Regions from separate parts of the Mesorhizobium sp. B2-8-1 genome, predicted to be linked through region 2. Evidence: predicted binding sites of a transcription regulator. Region 2 holds the regulator's gene; each other region holds the start of a gene.

Region 1 (5,821 bases), on a different contig from region 2:
ATGCATGCTTTGGCCGACCCGATCAGATCATCGCCATGCCGCCGTTCACATGGATTGTTTGGCCGGTGACGTAGCCGGCCTCGTTGGAGGCAAGATAAGCGACGGCGGACGCCACTTCGGCGCTGGTGCCCATGCGGCGCGTCGGGATAGCGGCCATGATCGCCTCCTTCTGCTTGTCGTTGAGCTTGTCGGTCATCGCCGATTCGATGAAGCCCGGGGCGACACAGTTGACGGTGATGCTGCGGGTGGCGATCTCCTGCGCCAGCGATTTGGAAAAGCCGATCATGCCGGCCTTGGAGGCGCAGTAGTTGGTCTGGCCGGGATTGCCGGTGACGCCGACCACCGAGGTAATGTTGATGATGCGGCCGTGGCGGCGGCGCATCATCGGATGGGTCAGCTCACGCGTCAGCCTGAACACGGCCGTCAGATTGACTTCGAGCACGCTGTCCCAGTCGGCGTCCGACATGCGCACGAACAGCCCGTCCTTGGTGATGCCGGCATTGTTGACCAGGATATCGACGCCCTCGAGATCGGCCTCCGCTTTCTGGCCGAGCGCCTTGACCTCGTCGCGGTTCGACAGGTCGGCCGGAAACAGCTTCACCCGGTCGCCCAGGTCGGCGGCCAGCGCCTCCAGTTTCTCGACGCGCGTGCCGTGCAGGCCGACGACGGCGCCTTGCGCATGCAGCACCCTGGCGATCGCCTCGCCGATGCCTCCCGACGCGCCGGTGACAAGTGCCTTGCGGCCGGTCAGTTCGAACATGTGTTTTCCTCTTTGGTTTCGGAAGCTCAGCGAGCAACCTTATCTGTATACGTCTCGCGGGTATCCGATTGCCATCACCAACGGAATATCTTCAGCGATACAAGCCGCGCCAGAAATCATCAGCTTTCATAATATCCTCTTCCCCTCGCCCAATGCGTCCTGCAGCTTCGGCCGCCAAGTCATAATCTTCCACATCGTCCAGGCCGCGCTGGATGAGTTCGCACAAACAATCAACTTTGCTGCGGCCTGTCCTAGCGACAAAGGAGTCCAGGCGCTGTTCGATTTCGGCAGAAAGACGGATTGAGACAGGCATGCCAAACCTCGTGAGTTCGTCAAATTCAGTCGCGGCGCCTCACCCGAGCGCCGCCAGTGCGGTTTCGACCTCGGCCGCGGAACCGACCGATGCCGTGGCGATTTCGCGGTTGATGCGCCGGGCCAGCCCTGAAAGCACTTTTCCCGCGCCGACTTCATAGAGCGTGGTGACGCCGTTCGCGCCGAACCACTCCACTGTCTCGCGCCAGCGCACGCGGCCGATCACCTGTTCGAACAGACGGCGCGCAATGATTTCGGGATCGCTGGTCGGAGTGACCGTGACATTGGAGACGAGCGGCACGACAGGCGCGTTCTTGGTTACCCCGGCCAGCGCCTCGCGCATGATCTCGGCGGCGGGCGCCATCAGCGCCGAATGGAAGGGCGCGGAGACCTGCAGCATCAGCGCTCGCTTGGCGCCTTTTTCCGTGCACAGTTTGGCAGCCAGTTCGACCGCTGCCTTGGCGCCGGAAATCACCAGCTGGCCACCGCCATTGTCGTTGGCGATCTGGCAGACCGATCCTTTGGCAGCCTCGGCGCAGGCGGCTTCGACATCGGCCTGCTCCAGTCCGATGATCGCCGCCATGGCGCCTTCGCCGGCGGGCACCGCCGCTTGCATGGCATTGCCGCGGATGCGCAGCAGCCTGGCGGCATCGGCAACTGAGACGAAGCCGGCGGCGGCAAGCGCCGAATATTCGCCCAGCGAATGGCCAGCGACGTAGGTAATCTTGTCCTTCAGCGAGAAGCCGCGCGCTTCCAAGGCCCTGATCGCGGCCAGCGATACGGCCATCAGCGCCGGCTGCGCGTTGGCGGTGAGCGTCAGCGTCTCTTCCGGCCCTTCCCAGATCAGCTTCGACAGGTTTTCGCCGAGCGCGTCGTCGACTTCGCTAAAAACCCTACGCGCCTCGGGGAAGGCATCGGCGAGGTCCTTGCCCATGCCGACAGCCTGGCTGCCTTGTCCCGGAAAGGTGAATGCAACGGCCATGTGTGGGCTCCCAAAGCTCGGTTCTGCTTGCCTGATACACGAATTTTCCTGCCTGTGACGCAACGCGGCCTGCCAAGTCAAGCCCGGTTCGACCCGGCCCCTTGGCAGCTTTGCCGGCCGAGTGCCTGTTCCAAAAGGCTTTTTGGCGATCACTCCTGATGAAAACCGCTCACGAATCGTTTGCTGGCTCTTCTTATTTCCGCCACAGGCGCTAGCTTTGCGTGACAATTCCATGACAATCGAGTGACGGGTCTGTCGCTGGGTGGGGAAGTTAAAGTGGCTAGGATTTCGAAAGGCGCAGGCAAAGCCGCGCCACAGTTTCTGGAAGACGATCCTTCCACCGGCTACCTGCCGGGACGGAAGTGGCCGACCATACGCTATGGGCTGACCAGCCTGCTGATCGCGGCCATCCTGGTGTTCGCCATCGAATTGATCGTGCGCGGCGACTTCGCCGGCACGGTTTCCTTCTTCCTGCAGCCGCTCAAGCCGGGCTGGACCACGATCGTGGTGTTCGCACTGGTTCTGGTCGGCCTCGATGCCGTTTTCGGCCGCAGCTATCAAAGCCTGATGATCGTCGCGCCGCTGACGCTCTCGCTGGCTTTCATCGGTCACCAGAAATCGCATTATCTCGGCGATCCCCTCTACCCGACCGATTTCCTCTACTCCCGCCAGATCGTGGCGCTGCTGCCGCTTCTGGTGCGTGACCGTCCGATGACTGCCCTTGCCATGATTGTCGGCATCGTCGCCGGCCTGTCGCTGCTCATCTATGGCTGGCGGGTCTGGCGTCGAAAAGTGCCCATACTCAGCCGCAAGGGCCGTCTCGCCCGGCTGACGCTGGCCGTGCCGCTGCTCGCCTTCTTCGTCTCGATCATGGACTATGCCACCTTCTCCTGGACCCGGGACCGGCTGCAGATCATCCCGATCATGTGGGACCAGAAGGAAAATTACGCCTCCAACGGCTTTGCGCTCGCCTTCGCGCTGAACGTGCCGATGGCGCATGTCTCGGCGCCGCCAGGCTATTCGGAAAAGGCGATCGCGGCCATCGACAGGCCGCAGGTGACCGCCTCGGTGCCCCAGGAAAAGCCCGACATCATCGTCGTCATGAGCGAATCCTTCTGGGATCCGACCAAGCTGCCCGGGGTCACCATCACGCCCGATCCGATCCCCAACGTGCGGGCGCTGCGTTCGGGCTCCATGTTCTCACCCGAATTCGGCGGCATGACCGCCAATATCGAGTTCGAGGCACTGACCGGCTTCTCCAACGCCTTCCTGCCGGCCGGCAGCATCCCCTACCAGCAATATGTGCGCACGCCGACGCCGTCGCTGGCGACCTTCCTGAAGAGGGAGGGCTACAGGGCGCGCGCCATCCATCCGGGCACCAACTGGTTCTGGAACCGCGGCGCGGTCTATGCCGATTTCGGCTTCGACGACTTCAGATCGGAAGAGACGCTGCCGCCGATGCAAAAGCGCGGGCCGCTGGCATCCGACGCGGCGATGACGGACGAGATCATCAGCGAGGCCGATGCCAGCGATGCCCCGGTGTTCTTCTTTGCCGTCAGCCTGCAGAACCACGGCCCTTACGAGCCGAACCGCTACTATAATCCGACCCACACCGTGCAGGCCCCGATCAGCCAATGGGCGCGTGAATCGCTGCTGAGTTACACCGAGGGCTCGGCCGACGCGGACCGCGGTCTCGAACGCCTGGTCGAATGGGCAAAGAAACGCTCTCGCCCCACCGTCATCGCCTTCTTCGGCGACCATCTGCCGCCGCTTGGGCCGGTCTATGTAGAGACCGGGTTCATGAAGGACAATGTCGCGCCGCGCAAGGAGGCTTCCGCCGAGGCGGCGCTGGAGCATCATCAGACGCCACTGGTCATCTGGTCGAACCGCACAGGCCCTGCCAAGGACATGGGCGCCGTCAGTCCCGCCTTCCTGCCCTATCACATCCTGAAAACGGCCGGCATCACCCACCCCTACTATACCGGCTTCCTGGGCGAGATGCGCGAACGCTACCGCGTGGTCGACCGCAATCTGCTGCTGACGCCGGCGGGAGAAGCCACGCCCGATTGGGCGCGGCAAAAGCAGATCGACCCGGCGATCCGCGACTTCCGGCTGCTGCAATACGACATGATGTTCGGCAAACGCCACGCGGCGCCCGACTTCTTCCCCGAAACGGTGGACAAGGTCGTCGCCCATATGAGCTGAAATTCGCGGCATCCTTCCAGGATGCCGCCCAGCGGGGTCGAGCGTTCAATTCGTCAGTTGCAATTTCGAGAATTTGTTGGCGATCTGCTGGAACACGTTCGGCAATTTGTTTGGATCGTTGACGGCATAGTAGTCGCTGGGATCCGAGGCGCACGCGCTGTAGAGCGTGCGGTTGGCGGCGGTGTCGGATTGCAGCACCATCGTGTAGATTTCGGCGCCCTGCTTCTTCAGCTGCGTGCAGACGCTTTTGGTCCATCCGTCGACATTGCGCGCGGCGGTGGTCTGATTGTCCGATCCAAGCCGACCGGCAGCGCCATAGGTTGAGCCCGCGAGAAAACCATAGGACGTATAGTCTGACTTGGTCGTCTCGTTGCTGGCGCCGTAGACGACATTCTCGCCGTCGGTGAGCAACATGACGATCTTGCTCACCCCAGGCGTCTTCCAAGGCGTACCCTCGGCGTATGGCGCACCCGGCGACAACACCCGCTGGCCCCAGGCCAGGCCCTCGGAAACATTGGTGCCGGACCCCGCCCATGCAAGCATCTTGGCGGCCTCGTTGCGAAGTTTTGTAAAGTCTTCGGTCAAGGGGACGATTGGCGAGGGACAGGACCGGTTTGGCCCCACCGTCAATTGCAAGGCGTTTGGATCGTTTGTGACCGCGGTGGCAATGGCGGTGTTCTGCGGCGCCACATATTTGGCGACTGTTTCAAGATCACCCCGCAAAAGCCCGGCAGCACTTCCAAGCAAGCCGCTCAGGTCTATTCCGAGAATATTCAGTCCGCCATTCCGAGCAAGTTTGGCCTCATCAGGGGCGTCGTCGATAAAGGAATTGTTGTAGTGATAGGCATCGTTTGAATAGCCGCTGGAAGGTCTCGTCCCCTTTCCCGGACTGTCCGGCGCGAAATAAGGCACGAACAGAGTGTCAGGGTAACGTGGATCAGGCGGCGTATCGGCGATATTAAGGACACCAGGCCGCGCCTCGACGCAGCCTTTCCAACCCGTATCCTCCCCCTTGCCGTCCTTCCACCCCGTCAATTTGGCGGCAGAGGCCGGATCTTTCATCAACTGCCTGAACAGCGCCATATGATTGGGACGCTTGTCGTTGATGACGGGGAAATTGATTCCATTGGTGGATGACTTGCCGTCCATGTCGATCCAGGACGGGTCGAACCCGTCGCCGTTGACATTGACAGCCGTGACGAAGGGTACCAGCGCCACGCGGACCTTGCGCGTCGGTGATTGCGCCGCTTCCAGATATTTGAGCAGATTGTCCGTCGCTGTCTTGAGGGCAGCAATTTTGGCGCCGGCCATCGAGCCGGTGTTGTCCAGAACCAGCACGACTTCGAGCTGGTTGTTCGATTCGACCGCCGAGGCATCGACCACGATGTGCCTGCTCTCACCGAGCAGGAAGGCGAAGTTCAAATCGACGTCAGCCGAGGCGACGGCCTTCGTCTTGACGAAGTTGACGCCCCTGTCGACCGTCAACGTGGCCCGCGCATTTGTGAGTTCGCCATGTCCGGCTACGTTGGCCTGGAAATAGCGGTTGAAGGCGTCGGTGCGGG
Region 2 (5,821 bases):
CGCACCAGGAAATGCACCTGGGCGAAGCCCATGACCATGCCGATCAACCCTTCGGCGGAACCGACGGACAGATCGATATTGCGCATGACGATGACCAGCACCATGCCGCAGGCCATGATGGCGACGGCCGAGGTCTGCACCGACAGGTTCCACAGATTGCGCGGCGTGAGAAAGGTACGGCTGTCGAAATCGAGCGGATTGACGCCGAGACGCAGGCTGGACAAGACATGCAACCCGATCCAGATCAGCAGCAGCGCGCCGATCATGCCGAGCATGCGCGTGTCGATCTCGGTCGCCTTAAGGAACCGGGCGACGGCGCCGAGTTCCGACGCACGCGCGGTGTCGGCCTGCGGGTTGGACGTCGTATCGGTCATGATTTTCTCCCACCGGCCTGCCCGTCCGATGCGGGATGACGGAAGCCAGCCTAGAAGTTACCCGCCCGGGGCGGAAAAACAAATTTTCTTGAAAAAACGCCGCGGCTTGGCAGCCGCGGCGTTCATCGCATGAAATGGAAGATCAGTTGCAGGCCGCTACGCTGCCCGCCGCGACGCCGGCACAGACCTCGTCTTTCTTGATCCAGCCGGCGTCGATGACGACGTTGAGATTGTCCTTGGTGATCGCAACCGGGGTCAGGAACAGCGATTTGACGGTGTTCCCACCGGGCGTTGTGAAGTCCTTGACGCCGGCGATATCGGTCATCTTCTTGCCGTCGGCCAGCTGCGAGGCGATCTCGGCGGCATTCTTGCCGAGTTCACGCGCGTCCTTCCACACCGACACGGTCTGCGTGCCGAGCGCGATGCGGTTCAGCGCCGCGTGGTCGCCGTCCTGGCCCGAGACCGGAACGGTACCGGCCAGGCCTTGAGCCGTCAGCGCCGCGACGACGCCGCCGGCAGTGCCGTCATTGGCCGCGACGACCGCGTCGACCTTGTTGTCGTTGGCGGTCAGGAACTGCTCCATGTTCTTCTGCGCGTTGGCCGGCAGCCAGCCATCCGTATAGGCTTCGCCGACATTCTTGATCTTGCCGCTGTCGATGGCGTCCTTGAGCACTTCCATGGAGCCCGAGAACAGGAAATCGGCATTCGGATCGGCACCCGAGCCCTTGATGAAGACGTAGTTGCCTTCCGGCTTCACCTTGAACACTTCGCGGGCCTGCATGCGGCCGACTTCCTTGTTGTCGAAGGTCAGATAGAAGACGTCCTTGTTCTCGATCAGGCGGTCATAGCCGACGACCGGAATGCCTTCGTCGAGCGCCTTCTGCACCGCCGGGCCGATGGCGGAGGCGTCCTGCGCCAGGATGATCAGCGAATTGGCGCCCTGGGAGATCAGGCTCTCGACGTCGGTGAGCTGCTTGCCGGGATTGGACTGGGCGTCGGCGGAAATATACTTGTCGCCGGCGGCTTCGATCGCCTTCTTCATGGCGGCCTCGTCGGTCTTCCAGCGCTCTTCCTGGAAGTTCGACCAGGAAACGCCGATGACCTTGTCCTTCGCCTGCGCGACCGACGCGAGCGTCAGCGACATGGCGACACCCGCCAGGATGGCGGCTGTGAATCTCTTCATCTTAATCCTCCCTGCGCCGCGTATGGCGCGACCAAACAGGCCCGTAGGCCGGCACAAAGGCTCTATTTTTTCGAGCCTCGAAAAAACACTGGTCCATCGTCGGAACGCTGTCAACGTCGATTCTGATGTATTTTGATGTCCTCGTGAATTTTTTTCGAGCTCCGGAATAAATAATGACAGCCAAGGCCGGTTCTGCCACTATTTGACGGTCGTCGGGGTCCTGGGGAGAGAACGCGGCGACGGGGAGGATGCGAGAAACATGTCGGTCGGAATCCGCCACGATGATTTGCGCCGACGCAACCGGGCGATGGTGATCGCGGCCGTGCGCCGTGCCGGGCAGCCCTCGCGCACCGAGATTGCCGCGACCACCGGGCTCAGCCATTCCACCATATCGGCGATCTCCTCCGACCTGATTGGCGAAGGCATCCTGGCGCAGAGCAAGCCGAGCGAGGCCGGTGCTCTGAAACGCGGCCGGCCGCAGGTCGGCCTCGGCCTCAACCCTGAAGCCGCGGCGGTGATGACCGTGGTGCTGTCGCTGAATTTTCTCTCCGTCGCCGTCATCGACTATGCCGGCCAGGTGATATCTGAAGAGCAGCGCCGGCTGGACACGCTCACCCTGTCGCGCGAGGCGCTGATCGGCGAATGCGTGGCCATCGTCAGGCGGCGGTTCGAGGATCCCGACCTCGACGTCGGCAGCATCGCCCGCATCGCGCTGGCGATCCAGGGCATCACCGACACGGATGCGCGCGCCATGCTGTGGTCGCCGATCACGCCGCAGACCGACATCGCCTTCGCCGACATACTGGAGACCGAGTTCGGCATTCCAGCCACCATGGAGAACGATTGCAACATGATGGCGGTGGCGCTGCGCTGGCGCGATCCCCAGCGCTACCGCGACGACTTCATCGCCATCCTTTTGTCGCACGGCATCGGCATGGGCTTGGTGCTGAAGGGTGAACTGTTCACCGGCACCCATTCATCCGGAGGCGAGTTCGGCCACATGATCCATCGCCCCGGCGGGGCGCTCTGCCGCTGCGGGCGGCGCGGCTGCGTCGAGGCCTATGCCGGCAACTATGCCATCTGGCGCAACGCGAGGCAGCTTGGCGAGGACACCGAGCCCGTCGACGTCAGCGACGCCGACATGCGCACCCTGGCGGCCTCGGCGCGCGAAAAGGACGGGCCGGAGCGCGAAGCCTACCGCAAGGCCGGCGAGGCGCTGGGTTACGGCCTTGGCAGCCTGTTCGCGCTGATCGATCCGGCGCCGGTCGCCATGGTCGGCGTCAGCGCCGCCGCCTTCGACCTGATCGAGCCGGCTCTGCGCGAGGCCATTGCCCAGACCGCCGGCGGCCAGCACTCGAAATCGATTTCCTTCGACACCGAGCCGAACGAACTGCCACTGATCCGCGAGGGCTGCGCCATGCGCGCGCTGACCTTCGTCGACCAGGAGATTTTCGCGCCGGGGGCACAGGCGAAATCAGGCGTGGGCGAGAACGTTGCGTGACATATCCCTAGTCTTCGCGAATCGCATACCCCGCGCCCCGAATGGTGCGGATCACGTCAGGCATGCGGCCATTGTTGACCGCCTTGCGCAGCCGGCCGACATGCACGTCCACGGTGCGCTCGTCGATATAGATCGTTTCGCCCCAGACATTGTCGAGCAGTTGGCTGCGCGAGAACACGCGGCCGGGATGTCGCATCATGAATTCGAGCAGGCGGAACTCGGTCGGCCCGAGCCGGATCTCGCTTTTCTTGCGGTAGACCCGGTGCGATTCACGGTCGAGCACGATGTCGCCGACCTTGAGCACGCTGGACAGAACTTCGGGCTTGGCGCGGCGCAGCAGCGCCTTGACGCGTGCCATGAATTCCGGCGTTGAGAACGGCTTGACCAGATAGTCGTCGGCGCCGGTGGAGAGACCGCGCACCCGGTCGCTTTCCTCGCCGCGCGCCGTCAGCATGATGATCGGCAGCCGCTCGGTCTCGGGCCGCATCCGGAGACGGCGGCAGAGCTCGATGCCGGACACCGCCGGCACCATCCAGTCGAGCACAAGAAGGTCAGGGACATTCTCCTGCAAGCGGATCTCGGCTTCGTCGCCGCGCGTCACCACCTCTACCTGATAACCCTCCGATTCCAGATTGTAACGGAGCAGCACACCCAGCGGCTCCTCGTCCTCCACCACCATGATGCATGGCGCGATCATCGACTGGTCACCCCTGCCGTCAAGCCGCTGGCGCCGACATCGCCGTCTCGTCCTGCTTCGGGCGATTGGCGGGCAATTGCGTGCCGGTCAGCACATAATAGGCATTTTCGGCAATGTTGGTCACGTGATCGCCGATGCGCTCGAGATTCTTGGCGCAGAACAAAAGATGCGTGCAGGCGGTGATGTTGCGCGGATCCTCCATCATGTAGGTCAGCAGCTCGCGGAAGACCGACGTGTATTTGACGTCGATGCGTTCATCGTCGGCGCGCAGCTTCGCAAGTGCCGCGGCATCGCGCGCCGCATACTCCTCGATCACGCCTTGCACCTGGATCAGCACAAGCTGCGCCATGGCGTCGATGGAGTGCGACAGGTCGCGCGGCGTGGCGGCAAGGCCGACGGTGCCGACGCGCTTGGCGATGTTCTTGGCGAGATCGCCGATGCGTTCGAGATCGCCCGCCATGCGGATCGAGCCGACGACATGGCGCAGATCGTCCGCCATGGGCTGCCGCTTGGCGATCAGGGTGATGGCGCGGTCGTCGAGTTCGCGCTGGCGCGCGTCCATGATGGCGTCGTCGGAGACGACGCGCTGGGCGAGCGCGTTGTCGGAATTCAGGAGCGCCTTGGTCGCGCCGCCGACCATCGATGAGGCGAGATCGCCCATGTCGCGGATCAGCCTGCTGATCTGTCCGAGATCTTCGTCAAAGGCTGCGACTGTGTGTTCGGCCATGATCTTGGTCCTCGTATGCCTGGGATCAGCCGAAGCGGCCGGTGATATAGTCCTGCGTGCGCTTCTCGCGGGGCGACGTGAAGATCTTCTCGGTGCGGTCGAACTCGACCAGCTCGCCCAGATACATGAAGGCGGTCTGCTTCGACACGCGCGCCGCCTGCTGCATGTTGTGGGTGACGATGACGATCGTATAATCGGCCTGCAACTCGTCGATCAGCTCCTCGATCTTGGCGGTCGACAGCGGATCGAGCGCCGAGGCAGGCTCGTCGAGCAGGATGACCTCCGGCTTCACCGCCACCGTGCGGGCGATGCAGAGGCGCTGCTGCTGGCCGCCCGAAAGGCTGAGGCCGCTGGCGTTGAGCTTGTCCTTGACCTCGCTCCACAGTGCCGCGCGCTTCAGCGCCTGCTCGACACGGCCGTCCATCTCCGCCTTGCTGAGCTTCTCATAGAGCCTGACGCCGAAGGCGATGTTCTCGTAGATCGACATCGGGAACGGCGTCGGCTTCTGGAACACCATGCCGATCTTGGTCCTGAGCAGGTTGAGGTCCTGCGAGCGGTCGAGGATATTCTGGCCGTCGAGCAGCACCTGGCCCTCGGCGCTCTGCCTCGGGTAGAGCTCGTAGATGCGGTTGAAGACGCGCAGCAGCGTCGACTTCCCGCAGCCCGAAGGCCCGATGAAGGCGGTGACGCTGCGCTCGGGCAGCGACAGGCTGATATCCTTCAGCGCCTTCGACTGGCCATAGTAGAAATTGAGGTTCTTGACCTCGATCTTGGCTTTCTCGACCGCGACTTCGGGCGTGTTCAACTCGGTGGACAACATCGGTTTCATCTGTCCTCTCTGCGTCCGGTAAGGCTGCGGGCGAAGATGCTCAGCCCGAGAACCGTAAGGGTGATTATGAGTGCGCCGGTCCACGCCAGCTGCTGCCATTCCTCGTAGGGGCTGAGAGCGAACTGGAAGATAGTGACGGGCAGGCTGGCCATCGGCGCATTGAGATTACTCGACCAGAACTGGTTGTTGAGCGCCGTGAAGAGCAGCGGCGCCGTCTCGCCGGAAATGCGGGCGATGGCCAGCAATATGCCGGTGACGATACCCGACAGCGCCGCACGGTAGGCGACCGAGCGGATGACCACCCAGCGCGGCGCGCCGATCGCGGCGCCGGCCTCGCGCAGGGCGTTCGGCACCAGGTTGAGCATGTCCTCGGTGGTGCGCACGACGACCGGGATGACCAGGATGGCCAGCGCGACGGCACCGGCGATCGCCGAGAAATGTCCCATCGGCCGCACCAGCAACTCGTAGACGAACAGGCCGACGATGATCGAGGGTGCCGACAGCAGGATG
Region 3 (5,821 bases), on a different contig from region 2:
ATCCAGATCTTCGATATCCTGGAACATCCTCATGAGGCGGAGCGAGCAGGGATACTAGCAACGCCGACGCTCTCCGACGAATCCGCCGATCCCCCGCGCCGTCTGGTGGGCGACATCAGCAATATCGCTCAGGTTCTGGACTATTTCGGTTTTCGCAAGAAGGATGATATTCATGACCGCGACGGATGAGATCTCTATCGACCCGGTTCTTGAACGCGTCAATACAGGGATCGAGGCTTTTGACGACTTGGTGATGGGTGGCTTGCCGCGCGGACGCACCACCATCGTGGGCGGCACGCCCGGTAGCGGCAAGACCGTATTCGCCACGCAGTTCCTGGCGCATGGCATCACCGGTCTCAATGAGGCCGGTGTCTTCGTCACTTTCGAGGAGTCGCCAACCGAGATCGAGGTAAACATGGCGAGCTTCGGCTGGGACATCCGCGGCTGGCGAGCGGCGGACAAGCTTGTTTTCGTCGATGCGAGCCCGCGCGATCAGGACCAGGTGGTTGTGGGCGATTTCGACCTCGCCGGTCTTCTGACCCGCATTCTGCACGCGAGCCGAAGCGCCGGGGCAAAGCGCATCGTGCTCGATTCGGTTACCCAACTTTTCGATCATTTCGTAGCCGAGCAGACGGCAGTGCGCCGCGAACTTCTACGTATTGCGACCGCGCTGAAGAAAGAAGGGCTGACGGTCCTTATGACCGCGGAACGCAACAGTGAATATGGTGAAATCTCCCGTCACCGAATAGAGGAGTTCGTCGCAGACAATGTCGTGATCCTTCGCAATGCCCTTGATCGCGAGCGCCGTCGGCGGACCATAGAAGTCCTGAAAATGCGCGGCAGCCGTCACGTTGAGGGCGAAGTGCCCATAACGCTGGTCGCCGAACAGGGCATCGTAGCTGTGCCTCTGTCATCATTGCGCCTGGAGCAGCAATCAAGCACGAAACGGGTCACCAGTGGTAATTCCGAACTCGACAAAATGTGCAGCGGCGGGTTCTTTCGCGACAGCGTAACCCTTGTCAGTGGAGCCACAGGCACCGGAAAGACTCTACTTGTCACCAACTTTCTAGCAGGCGGAGTGGCTGCGGGCGAACGCGCCTTGCTCGTCGGCTATGAGGAGAGCCGCGGCCAGCTTTTCCGCAACGCGCGTAGCTGGGGCGTCGATTTCGAAGCGATGGAGGCGGATGGTCGCCTGAAGGTAGTCTGCCTTTATCCGGAAGCGCAGAGTTTGCCGGATCACCTTCTGATGATCCGCGAACTGGTGGCGGAGTTCAAACCCGATCGCATGGCAATCGACAGCTTGTCGGCATTGGAACGCATCGCGCCAGAAACCGGGTTTCGTGAGTTCTTGATCAGCGTCACCTCCTTCATAAAGAAGCGCGAAATTGCCGGCCTTTGCACCGCTACCAACAAATCGCTTGTCGGAGGCCAGAGCGCTAGCGAGCAGCATATTTCCACACTCACCGATTCGATCATTCTGTTGCGCTACATTCAGCAGGAAGAATTCATGCATCGCGGCATGATGGTGCTGAAAATGCGCGGCAGCGAACACGACAAACAGATACGGCGCTTCACCATCGACAGTGGCGGTATGCATCTTGGAAAGCCCTTTGACAGCGCGCCTGATGTGTTCGGCGACTCCGCCGTGGACAACACGTCGACATGAAGAGCGCCTTGAATACGGCGCAAAACGCCGCCGAAATGCTGGAATCGCCCGGAGATACATCTCCGGCTGGCATCAGCCAGCTCAGCTTTCGCCAGTTGATCGAAAATACCGCCGACGGGATGCTGGTGGTCGATTTGGACGGAACAGTGCTCTATGCCAATCCTGCGGCAGCCGTAATTTTTGGACAGCCGCTTGACGAACTCCTCCACGTTCCGCTCGGCCGTCCGGTCGTCTCCGGAGAGATCGCCGAGATCACCGTTCACCGTTCCGGCCGCAAGCCGGCAGAAGTGGAAATGCGTACGGTCGAGGTTACCTGGGACAGCAGGCCCGCATTGCTTGCCAGCCTGCGCGATGTCTCGGCCCAGCGATCAAGAGAAGAAAACGCACGCCAGTCACAAAAGCTCGAGGCCATTGGACGCCTCGCAGCTGGCATTGTCCATGACTTCAACAACCTACTCGCCGTTTTCGGGTCTGGCCTTCGGCTTCTGGAGAAACAGATCGCTAAAGATCCTGCGGATGAGAAAGTCGCTCTGCTGGTCGAGGAGATGTTCAGGCGGATCGAAAATGGAGGAGCGCTAACACAGCAACTGCTTGCCTTTTCGCGACGCCAATCCCTGGTCCCGGAACAGATTGATCTCAATGAACGTATCAAGGGGCTGACGACGCTGCTGGAACGGACGTTGGGGAGCGGCATCCGGGTACAATGCAATCTGGATCCAGCCTTGGGCCCTATCCTTATCGATGCCAACCAGCTCGACATCGCCGTTCTTAACCTTGCCGTGAACGCCAGAGATGCAATGAAAGGCAGTGGCACTCTCACGATTGAGACCAGCAATTTTCCAAATGATCTGGAGGATTTGCGTTCAGCGGCGGCTTCATTTGTTCGCGTGACTGTACGCGATACCGGCTGTGGAATGAGCAAGGACACCCTGGCGCGCGTTTTCGAGCCGTTCTTCACAACAAAATCGGAAGGGCAGGGTACGGGACTCGGGCTAAGCCAAGTTTACGGCTTCATCAAGCAATCCGGTGGGCATGTCCGAATCGATAGCGAAATCGGTCAGGGAACAAGCCTGCATCTCTACTTGCCGCGCGCTTCTGGAACCCAGCGGCAGCAGAACTGAGCGGCGGCAGACCCATTCCCGGCCAGCAGACTGATTGGCCGATGTCAAATCCGTCAGGCTGAGCGCGGGACGGGAATTTCCACGCATCGACCGAGCAAACCGACGCCTTTTTCAGCGTTGTCATGTCAGCGTTGTCATGTGCTGTTAGACGCCGTTCGTCGGTGAGGTCGCTGACCGTCTCGAGACAGGTCCCTGGTACATCAATTCAAGCAGCAAGCCGCTATGCAATCCTTTTCCGGGTCACTTTCATCCGGAAGTGAACGCTACTTTAGCTGGACATGAAGTGCGCCTGCCCGCAACAAAACCGTTGTCCGCTGCGCGCGAACGACACATAGTGCCATTGCGGGAGTGCCCCTTTCGCCAATGACAAGCAATGAGAACGGGAGACGAAACATGAAGTTCTTTGGCTTCGCGGCCGGTGTCGCCGTGACCCTGCTTTCCACAACCTCCGCCTTCGCCGTCACGCAGATCAGCTGGTGGCACGCCATGACCGGCGCCAACGCAGAGGTCGTCGACAAGATTTCCAAGGATTTCAACGCCAGCCAGGGCGACTACCAGATTGTTCCGGTTTTCAAGGGCACCTATCCCGAAACGCTGAATGCCGGCATCGCCGCCTATCGCGCCGGCCAGTCGCCTGACATCATCCAGGTGTTCGATGTCGGCACCGGCGTGATGATGGCGGCCCGGGACGCGATCAAGCCAGTGGCCGAGGTGCTGACCGGCGCCGGGATGAACTTTGACAAGAGCCAGTATCTGCCAGGCATCGTCGGTTATTATTCGACGCCGGACGGCACCATGCTGTCCTTCCCCTACAACTCCTCCTCGCCGATCCTCTACTACAACAAGGACATCTTCCAGAAGGCGGGGCTCGATGTGAACAACCCACCCAAGACCTGGAACGAGGTGTGGGAGGATGCCAAAAAGATCAAGGCGAGCGGCGCCGCCGCTTGCGGCTACACCTCGACCTGGCTGACCTGGATACACCTGGAAAACTTCGCGGCGTGGAACGATGTGCCGTGGGCCACGCAGCAGAATGGCCTGGCCGGCGGTGATGTCGAACTCAAGATCAACTCGCCGATCTTCGTCAAACATTTCCAGGCGCTCGCCGATCTGGCCAAGGACGGCACCTTCAAATATGGCGGGCGCACCTCCGAAGCCAAGCAGATATTCCTCGCCGGCGAATGCGGCATCTTCACCGAATCCTCGGGCGGCCTAGGCGACATCGTCAAGTCGGGCATGAACTACGGCATTGGCCAGTTGCCCTATGACAGCGACGCCAAGGGCGCGCCGCAGAACACGACGCCGGGCGGTGCCAGCCTTTGGGTCTTCGGCGGCAAGTCCGACGAGGAGTACAAAGGCGTCGCGGCTTTCTTCGCCTATCTGTCCAAGACCGATGTGCAGGAATATCTGCACCAGAAATCGGGATACCTGCCGGTGACGCTCGCCGCCTATGAGGCGACGAAAAAGTCCGGCTTCTACGACAAGAATCCCGGTCGCGAGACGCCGATCCTGCAGATGACGGGCAAGGCGCCGACCGACAATTCGAAGGGCGTGCGGTTGCCGAACCTGCCGCAGGTGCGCGACATCCAGAACGAGGAGTTCGAAAAGATGCTTGCCGGCCAGGAAACCGCCCAGCAGGCGCTCGACAATGCGGTCACGCGTGGCAACGCGGCGATCAAGGAAGCGCTGGGGAATTAGGGCGCGTCGAGCCTATCGAGTTATAGTCCTTGCTCTACGAGACCCCCCTCCGCCCTGCCGGGCATCTCCCCCTGGAGGGGGGAGACTGGCTGTCGCGACCGTTTTCGGCAATTGTCAAAGCTGGAGAATGGCAGCTGCCGCAGGAACTGCCAATCTTCCTCCAAGAGGGGGAGATGCCCGGCAGGGCAGCGGTGAGCGCCGTAGAGTGCCGCTCGGCTTTCCACGCCGGAGCGGCGCATTGACCCCGCGCGTCGTCTTTCCCAACAAAGTCTTGCCATACCTCCTGGTGGCGCCGCAACTTGCCATCACGCTGGTGTTCTTCTACTGGCCGGCCGGGCAGGCGCTCTACCAGTCGATGCTGAGGCAGGACCCGTTCGGGCTGAGGAGCAGGTTCGTCTGGTTTGCCAATTTCCGCAAGGTGCTTGCCGACCCGGCCTATCTCAACTCGATCAAGGTCACAGTGGTGTTTTCGCTCGCGACCGTGATCGTTGCCATGGGCGTGGCGCTGCTCCTTGCCGTGATGGCGGAAAAGGTGGTGCGCGGCAAAGGCCTCTACCGCACGCTGATGATCTGGCCCTACGCGGTGGCGCCGGCGATTGCAGGCATGCTGTGGCTGTTCCTGTTCAATCCATCGATCGGCTCGCTGTCTTATCTGCTGAGACGTTTGGGCGTCGCCTGGGATCCGCTGCTCAACGGCACCGACGCCATGATCCTTCTGGTGGCGGCGGCCGCCTGGAAGCAGATCAGCTATAATTTCCTGTTCTTCGTCGCCGGGCTGCAGGCGGTGCCGAAAACGCTGATCGAGGCGGCGGCGATCGACGGCGCCGGCGAAACCAAGCGCTTCTGGACCATCGTCTTCCCGCTTTTGGCGCCGACGACGTTTTTCCTTTTGGTCGTCAATACCGTCTATGCGCTGTTCGACACGTTCGGCATCGTCCACGCCGTCACCGGCGGCGGGCCGGGCAAGGCCACCGAGACACTGGTCTACAAGGTCTACAATGACGGCTTCGTCAATCTGATCCTCGGCGATTCGGCGGCGCAGTCGGTCATCCTGATGGTCATCGTCATCGCGCTCACCGCCATCCAGTTCCGCTACGTGGAACGGAAGGTTCATTACGGCTGAGGAGCGCGATGATCGGTCAATCCCCGTTTCGCATTTTCCTTGCACATGCCGTGCTCATCCTCGGCATACTGATCGTGGCCTTTCCGATCTACTACACTTTCGTTGCCTCGACGCAGACGCTGCAAACCATCCTTAGGCCGCCACTGCCTTTCCGGCCGGGCAGCGAGTTCTGGAACAATTACGGCGAGGCGCTGTTCGGCGGCGTCGGCCGCA

What was found. Region 2 encodes PhoB, which activates phosphate uptake and scavenging genes when phosphate is short. Its sites were predicted from a motif close to TGTCATNNANCTGTCAT; they were not measured.
Region 1: a site for PhoB is predicted at 2,276-2,292, ahead of FJ428_RS03945 (LTA synthase family protein). Genes of this name have one in related genera too.
Region 3: a site for PhoB is predicted at 2,906-2,922, ahead of ugpB (sn-glycerol-3-phosphate ABC transporter substrate-binding protein UgpB). Genes of this name have one in related genera too.

Annotation. Positions count from the first base shown of each region.
Region 1 is NZ_VFTX01000001.1:817,436-823,256, reverse strand. Features, by position in the region: gene fabG (3-oxoacyl-[acyl-carrier-protein] reductase) at 23-760, opposite strand; gene FJ428_RS03955 (CopG family transcriptional regulator) at 852-1,073, opposite strand; gene fabD (ACP S-malonyltransferase) at 1,113-2,054, opposite strand; gene FJ428_RS03945 (LTA synthase family protein) at 2,331-4,259, shown strand; gene FJ428_RS03940 (pilus assembly protein) at 4,305-5,821, opposite strand, start outside.
Region 2 is NZ_VFTX01000015.1:30,499-36,319, reverse strand. Features, by position in the region: gene FJ428_RS28685 (sugar ABC transporter permease) at 1-374, opposite strand, end outside; gene xylF (D-xylose ABC transporter substrate-binding protein) at 517-1,557, opposite strand; gene FJ428_RS28675 (ROK family protein) at 1,817-3,058, shown strand; gene phoB (phosphate regulon transcriptional regulator PhoB) at 3,066-3,755, opposite strand; gene phoU (phosphate signaling complex protein PhoU) at 3,775-4,482, opposite strand; gene pstB (phosphate ABC transporter ATP-binding protein PstB) at 4,508-5,311, opposite strand; gene pstA (phosphate ABC transporter permease PstA) at 5,308-5,821, opposite strand, start outside.
Region 3 is NZ_VFTX01000004.1:63,452-69,272, forward strand. Features, by position in the region: gene FJ428_RS12080 (circadian clock KaiB family protein) at 1-189, shown strand, start outside; gene kaiC (circadian clock protein KaiC) at 173-1,666, shown strand; gene FJ428_RS12090 (ATP-binding protein) at 1,663-2,787, shown strand; gene ugpB (sn-glycerol-3-phosphate ABC transporter substrate-binding protein UgpB) at 3,181-4,485, shown strand; gene ugpA (sn-glycerol-3-phosphate ABC transporter permease UgpA) at 4,724-5,608, shown strand; gene ugpE (sn-glycerol-3-phosphate ABC transporter permease UgpE) at 5,617-5,821, shown strand, end outside.